2 regions of the Nesterenkonia populi genome follow, and region 1 is predicted to be linked to the other one. Evidence: predicted binding sites of a transcription regulator. Region 1 holds the regulator's gene; the other holds the start of a gene.
What was found. Region 1 encodes LexA, which represses DNA repair genes until DNA is damaged. Its sites were predicted from a motif close to TCGAACANNTGTTCGA; they were not measured.

Region 1 (3,405 bases):
CCCGGCCAGGGCTACACCCCGGCGGACCCGACCGAGCCGCCGCTGATCTACGTGGCGCCCACCACGGTGGCCGAACGTCTGCGGGAGGGGCTCTTCGGCACGCGCACGGTGGTGCTGACCTCCGCGACGCTGGCGGTGGGAGGCAGCTTCGACCCTGTGGCCGGGCAGCTGGGGCTCTCCGGCCCGAAGGCTCCGGGCTGGGATGCGGCGGATGTCGGCAGCCCGTTCGACTACCCCAAGCAGGGAATGCTGTACGTGGCCAAGCATCTGCCGGCCCCCTCGCTGAATACTCAGCACGCCCAGAGGGAGGAGCTGGGCCGGCTCATCGAAGCGTCCAAGGGTGCGACGCTGGCCCTCTTCTCCTCCCGCCGAGCCGCGGAGGAGGCCGCGGCGCAGCTCCGGGAGCAGCTGGACGTGCCGATCCTCTGCCAGGGCGATGCGACGATGTCTGCCCTGGTGCGAGAGTTCGCAGAGGACCAGGAGACATGCCTGTTCGGGACGATGTCTCTCTGGCAGGGGGTGGACGTTCCGGGGGAGTCCTGCCGCCTGGTGGCGATCGACCGGATCCCGTTCCCGCGCCCGGACGACCCGCTGATGAACGCTCGGAGCCAGGAGGTCGCACGGTCCGGCGGCAACGGGTTCATGGCGGTCTCCGCGGCGCACGCCGCGGTGCGCCTGGCGCAGGGCGCGGGGCGGCTGATCCGCACGCAGGAGGACCGGGGAGTGCTGGCGGTGCTCGATTCCCGGCTGGCCACCAAGCAGTACGGCAGCTACCTCAAGCAGTCCATGCCTGACTTCTGGGCCACCACCGACAGCAGTGTGGCGCAGGGCGCCCTCCGTCGGCTGTCCGGCTCAGGCTAGCCTCCGTTCGGGCTGCGGAGCCGAGTGCATCGCCCCTAGAGGCTGCGCAGGACGGTGACGACCTTGCCCATGATGGCGGCCTCGTCGCCGAGGATCGGTTCGTACTGCCGGTTCTGCGGGAGCAGCCACTGGTGGCCGTCCCGCCGCTTGAGGGTCTTCACGGTGGCCTCCTCGTCCAGAAGCGCCGCGACGATGTCCCCGTTGTCGGCATCGGCCTGGCGGCGCACCACCACCCAATCGTCCTCGAAGATTCCGGCCTCGATCATCGAGTCGCCGCGGACCTGCAGCATGAACAGCTCGCCCTCTCCGGTGAGCTGCCGCGGCAGGGCCATCACGTCCTCCACGTTCTGCTCGGCGAGGATGGGCCCGCCGGCGGCGATCTGTCCCACCAGAGGCACCTGGGAGACGCGCGAGTCGACCTGCTGCCGGTAAGCGTCGAGGTCGACGACGCCGGAGGGGTCCTCGCGCACCTCGGGGGCGTCTGCGGCTGAACCGGCGGGGCCGTCTGCGCTCACCGGCTCGGCGAGGGGGCGGCCGGAGGAGTCGCGGAGCACCTCCATCGCCCGAGGCCGCCCAGGATCGCGGCGGATGTAGCCGAGCTGCTGGAGCCTGCCCAGCTGATGGGTGACGGAGGAGAGGGAGGCCAGGCCGCAGGCGTCGCCGATCTCTCGCATGGACGGCGGATAGCTCCGCTCGGCCAGCGCCTCCTGGATGATGTCGACGATCCTCCGCTGCCGCTCCGTCAGCGATGCCGCGTCATTTTCCATGTCATACCCCCGCAGTTGGATGGTCTGTGTCTTCGAGCGCTCTCGAATGCTGGTTCGAAGCCTACGGGAGTTCGGACACAGTTTCCATCATTGTGTTCGATTCGAGGTAGAAGCTATCGAAGATGTGTGCTAAAAATAGAACAGATGTTCGAATCGACGTTCGAGCTCACTACAGGAGGACACCATGACCAGCACCGCATCGCAGACTTCGGGCATCCAGCTGACCCGCAGGGGGCGGCTCGTGCTCTTGGGCCTGCCCTCCATGCTTGCTGCTGCGGCCTTGGCGGCCCTTCTCCTCTTCGGCCTGTCGGGCCTGACGAACCAGGCCCAGGCCTCTTCGCAGGAGGTCTCTGGGGTGGAGGCTGTGGAGGTCACCGTCGCACCGGGGGAGACTCTGTGGGAACTGGCCCAGCGGGCTGAGTCGCAGGCTCCGGTGCAGGAGACCATCACCCGCATCGCGGAGATCAATGACTTGGATTCCTCCCAGGTGGAGGCGGGACAGACCCTGTACCTGCCTGCTGCTCAGTAACGGACACCCTGCCTGACCGCTCGGCCATAGGATGGAGCGGTGACTGACGCTCAGAGTTCGAATGCACGCGCTGACCGCCTGGCCGCACTGCCCATCCGTGAGGAGCTGAAGGGGCAGCAGCCCTATGGCGCTCCTCAGCTGACCGTGCGGGCGATGCTCAACGTCAACGAGACCACGCATGAGGTGCCCGCCGACGTGGTGGACGCCATCACCAAAGAGGTGCGCGTGGCCGCCGCGCAGATGAACCGGTATCCGGACCGCGAGTTCACCGTTCTGCGGGAGAAGCTCGCAGACTTCCTCAGCAGGGACCTGCCGCAGGCTCACTTTACCGCGGAGCACATCTGGGCGGCCAACGGTTCCAACGAGATCATGCAGCACCTGCTCCAGGCCTTCGCCGGCCCGGGCCGGTCCGTCATGGCCTTCCCTCCCACCTATTCGATGTACCCGCTGTATGCCCGGGGCACCTACAGCGACTACATTCCCGGCACCCGCAACGAGGACTACACGCAGTCCGCCGAGGATGTCGCTGCGCAGATCCGCGAGCACCGGCCGAACGTCGTCATCCTCACCTCGCCCAACAACCCCACCGGCACCGCTCTGGACCTTGATGTGGTGCGGGCCGCCTATGAGGCCGCGGCCGAGTCCGCGACCATCGTGATCGTGGATGAGGCCTACGGTGAGTTCCGCCAGCCCGGCGTGGCCTCAGCTCTGGAGCTTCTGGAGGGCCGCCCCCGGCTCGTCGTCACCCGCACCATGTCCAAGGCCTTCGCCATGGCTGGGGGCCGGCTCGGATATCTCGCCGCAGCGCCGGAGATCACCGACGCACTGCGACTGGTGCGTCTTCCCTACCACCTGTCGATCTACACCCAGGCGGCAGCCTGCGCCGCGCTCGATCACGCCGAGAGCCTCATGGCCAATGTGGAGAAGATCAAGGTTCAGCGGGACCGGATCGTCGAGGAGCTCACCGCCATGGGTCTGGCACCCAGCCCCTCGGACGCCAACTTCGTGTTCTTCGGAGGCCTCGAGGATGAGAAGGCAGTCTGGCGGCACCTGCTTGACGACGGAGTGCTGGTCCGTGACGTCGGCATCGCCGGCCATCTCCGGGTCACTGCCGGCACCGAGGAGGAGACCACCCTTTTCCTCGACTCACTGCGCCGCTCACTGGGCCGTTAGACTGGAGGACCTATGGGAGCTGAACTGATTGAGGGCCGCGTCGCCCGGATGGAGCGCACCACCAGCGAGTCGCAG
Region 2 (3,405 bases), 450 kb from region 1:
CTCCAGCCAGGCGGAGAATCCCAGCACCAGACGTTCGATGAGGCGGGCCTGGCCTCGCTGGTAGACGGTGAGGTCTGCCCGGCCGAGGATGAACCGCTGGTGAAGGAACTTCAGCACCGCCACCTCGTGCCAGGCCTGCTGGTTGAGGCTGACGTGCCCGGAGCGGATGTGCGGCTCAGCGTGCAGCTCCACAGAGCTCTGCAGGTGGTTGATCCACCCGGCGGTGAAGGTCGCCAGGGCACGCTCCGCCTCCCGGGACCCGTCGAAGGGAGACATCAGCAGCCCCTCCACCACGCCCTCGGAGACACGTTCGACGGCGTGGAGGAACGCCTCAGCGTCAGCGATCCACGGGTCCTTGCGCTGCAGCTGCCGCCACAGCAGCTCCAGGGAGTGCCCCGGGGTGCGGGCGCTCCGCCGCAGCTCGGCCTCAGCAGCGGCGCAGAGCTCCCCGCGCGCCTCTTTCCAGGCCCCGAACTCCGCGGAGATCGCTGTCTGGTTCAGCAGCCCCGCCCGGTAGAAGTCATCCAGGTCATGCAGGGAGTAGGCGATGTCGTCGGCGGTGTCCATCACCGAGCACTCCACGGTCTGCTGGTGCTGGCTGATGCTCGGATAGGCCGCCCGGGCCTCGTGCATGCTGTGCAGGTCCAGGGTATAGACGGCGAACTTGCGGGCGCCCCCGCCGCCGGGGTCCGGAGAGAGCCCGCGCGGGGTCTCCGGGCCGCCCGGCCGGCCGATGCCCTCAGCCCGGATCCACGGGTACTTCAGCACGGCCGAGCGCACCGCCGCGGTGAGGTTCAGGCCCGCGCCGTCGCGGTCGTACTCGTCCAGCCGGGTGAGGATCCGGAAGGACTGGGCGTTGCCCTCGAACCCCTCTGCCAGCCCGAAGTGCTCCCTGGCCAAACGGTCCAAGGCCTGCTCCCCCAGGTGCCCGAAGGGCGGGTGCCCCACATCATGGGCGCAGGCCGCCGCCTGCACCACCACCGGATGGCAGCCGCCGAGGGAGTCCAGCAGCTCACCGGTGCGGCCCCCTTCTGCGGAGAGTCCGACGGCGATCGCCCGGGCCACCGCCGCGACCTTCAGGGAATGGGTGAGCCGGTTGTGGATCGCCATGCCCGCCCCGGTCTGAGAGATGACCTGGGTGACGGCGGAGAGCCGCGAAAAGTACGGGGAGAACCGGATCCGCTCCAGATCCGCGCGGAAGTCCGGCCAGCGCTCCAGCTGCTGGGCGGCATCCAGGGCCTCGGGGACCCGGCGGGCAGTGCGCTGATCTTCGGCAGGGGCGGCATGCATGAACCCACCCTATGCGCAGGGGCAGGCCGTGCCTGTTCGGATGTCAGGCGAAGGTCTTACACTCTCTATTCGAAACTATGTTCGACGATGGAGATGTTCCTATGACTGCCGTTCCGGACTCGCAGGCCCAGCAGCCCATGGCGGCCGTGCGCACCAGCGCCTCCGGCGCCCCCGCGGAGTTCGAGTACGCCGGACGGCGCTTCCGGGTCTGCGCGCGCCCCATCCCGTGGATAGACCGGTGGGCCTGGTGGGAGACCGCCCGCCGGGCCCCGGCCGGAAAGTCAGCTCACCTGCTGGACCGGCCCATGTGGCAGGTGCAGGCGGCCGCCGAGGACGGCGAGATCCTCATCTTTGACCTGGCCGCCTCCCCCGACCTGCTGTGGCCGGTCACGGCCATCTACGACTGAGAGGCCGAGGCCGTGCGATTCACTCATCTTCATGCCGCCAGCGAGCTCTCCGCCCACCACGGCACCGCTCGGCCTGAGGACCTGGTGCAGGCAGCGGCCGCCCAGGGCGCGGAGGCCGCTGCGATCACCGACCGGGACGGGCTCTACGGGGCGGTCCGGCACATCCGAGCCTGCCTGGAGGCCGGGATCGCCCCGATCGTGGGGGCAGGCCTGCAGGTCCGCGAGAAGCCCCGCAGGGACGCTGAGGCTCCCCCGCCCTCGGAGGTCACCGTGCTCGCCCACGGCCATAACGACGGCGCGGGCTGGGCGGGCCTGGCCCGGCTGATCTCCTCCGCCCACGCGCCCAGACGCGGAGCACGACGGCGCACTGCCGGTCCTCACGGGTCAGCCCATCGGGAGGCGTTCATCGATAAGCGCCGCCCGGCCATCTTCCTCCAGGACGAGTCCGGGCCCACCGGGACCGTGCTGCTGGGGCCCGGCTCCGATGTGGGGCAGGCGGTGCTGGCCGGAGAGCCCTCCGCCGCGGAGAGGCTGCTGGGCGAATGGTGCGATCTGATGCCCGGCGGAACGGCGGTGGAGATCGTCTGCCACAGCACCCAGCCCGGCCGGCCCGGAAGCCTCCGGCACGCCGCCGGCATGATGCGGCTCGCCCACGCCCACGGAGTCCCGGCGGTGCTGACCAACGCGGTTCGCTACCTGCAGCCGGATGATGCCCTCACCGGGGATGTGCTCGACGCCGCAGCGCACCTGCTGCCGCTGGGCCGCTTCTCACCCCAGCCCAACGGGCAGGCCTGGCTGAAGCCGCCTGAGCAGATGCACCAGCTGGCCCTCACCCTCGCCGAGCATGCCGGGCTTGGCCGGGAGCAGGCGATCGACATGCTCTCGGCCACCGAACGCCTCGCAGAGGCCTGCCGACTCGACCCCCAGGCCGACCTGCGGTGGCGGCAGCCCAAAGTCCCCGAGCTGGAGGTCCTCGGCGTTGAGGACGATCCCGCCCAGGTGCTGGCTGAGAGGTGCCGGGCCGCCGTCCCAGAACGCTACCCGCACACCGCCGGGCAGCAGCTCGCTGAGGTGCAGGCCCGCCTCCAGACGGAGCTGGCCACCATCATAGAGTTCGGGTTCAGCACCTACTTCCTGGCGGTCGCGGACGTGGTGGACATGATCCGCAGCATGGGGGTCCGCGCCCAGGCCCGCGGCTCCGGGGCCGGCAGCCTGGTCAACTACCTGCTGCGGGTCTCCAACGTGGACCCCATAGAGCACGAGCTGCTCTTCGAACGCTTCCTGGGGAGCGTCCGCAGCACCCTGCCCGATATTGACGTGGACATCGAGTCCGCCCGCCGGCATGAGGTCTACACAGCGATCTTCGAACGCTACGGCCGCGACCGGGTCACCCTGCTGTCCATGCAGAACCGCTACCGGGCCCGCGGGGCGGCCCGCGATGCTGGGCTCGCGCTCGGGCTGGCCGAGGAGCGGATCGACCAGATCGCCGAGAGCCTATGGAGGTTCAACGCCCGCGAGTTCCGGCAGGTGCTCGACGCCAAGCCCGAGCTGCGCGACGTCGCCGAGCTGGTCTCAGCCGAACCGCAGGTGGACCTGCTGGTGGACCTCACCGAACGCCTCGACCGACTCCCCCGGCACATCTCCATGCACTCCTGCGGGGTGATCCTCGGGGATGCGGGGCTGCTCTCGACCACTCCCACCCAGCCCT

Region 2: a site for LexA is predicted at 1,360-1,375, ahead of FWJ47_RS07540 (DUF6504 family protein). Genes of this name have one in related genera too.

Annotation. Positions count from the first base shown of each region.
Region 1 is NZ_VOIL01000001.1:1,186,847-1,190,251, forward strand. Features, by position in the region: gene FWJ47_RS05510 (ATP-dependent DNA helicase) at 1-861, shown strand, start outside; gene lexA (transcriptional repressor LexA) at 897-1,628, opposite strand; gene FWJ47_RS05520 (LysM peptidoglycan-binding domain-containing protein) at 1,813-2,157, shown strand; gene FWJ47_RS05525 (histidinol-phosphate transaminase) at 2,197-3,330, shown strand; gene hisB (imidazoleglycerol-phosphate dehydratase HisB) at 3,343-3,405, shown strand, end outside.
Region 2 is NZ_VOIL01000001.1:1,638,966-1,642,370, reverse strand. Features, by position in the region: gene FWJ47_RS07545 (deoxyguanosinetriphosphate triphosphohydrolase family protein) at 1-1,290, opposite strand, end outside; gene FWJ47_RS07540 (DUF6504 family protein) at 1,392-1,697, shown strand; gene FWJ47_RS07535 (DNA polymerase III subunit alpha) at 1,710-3,405, shown strand, end outside.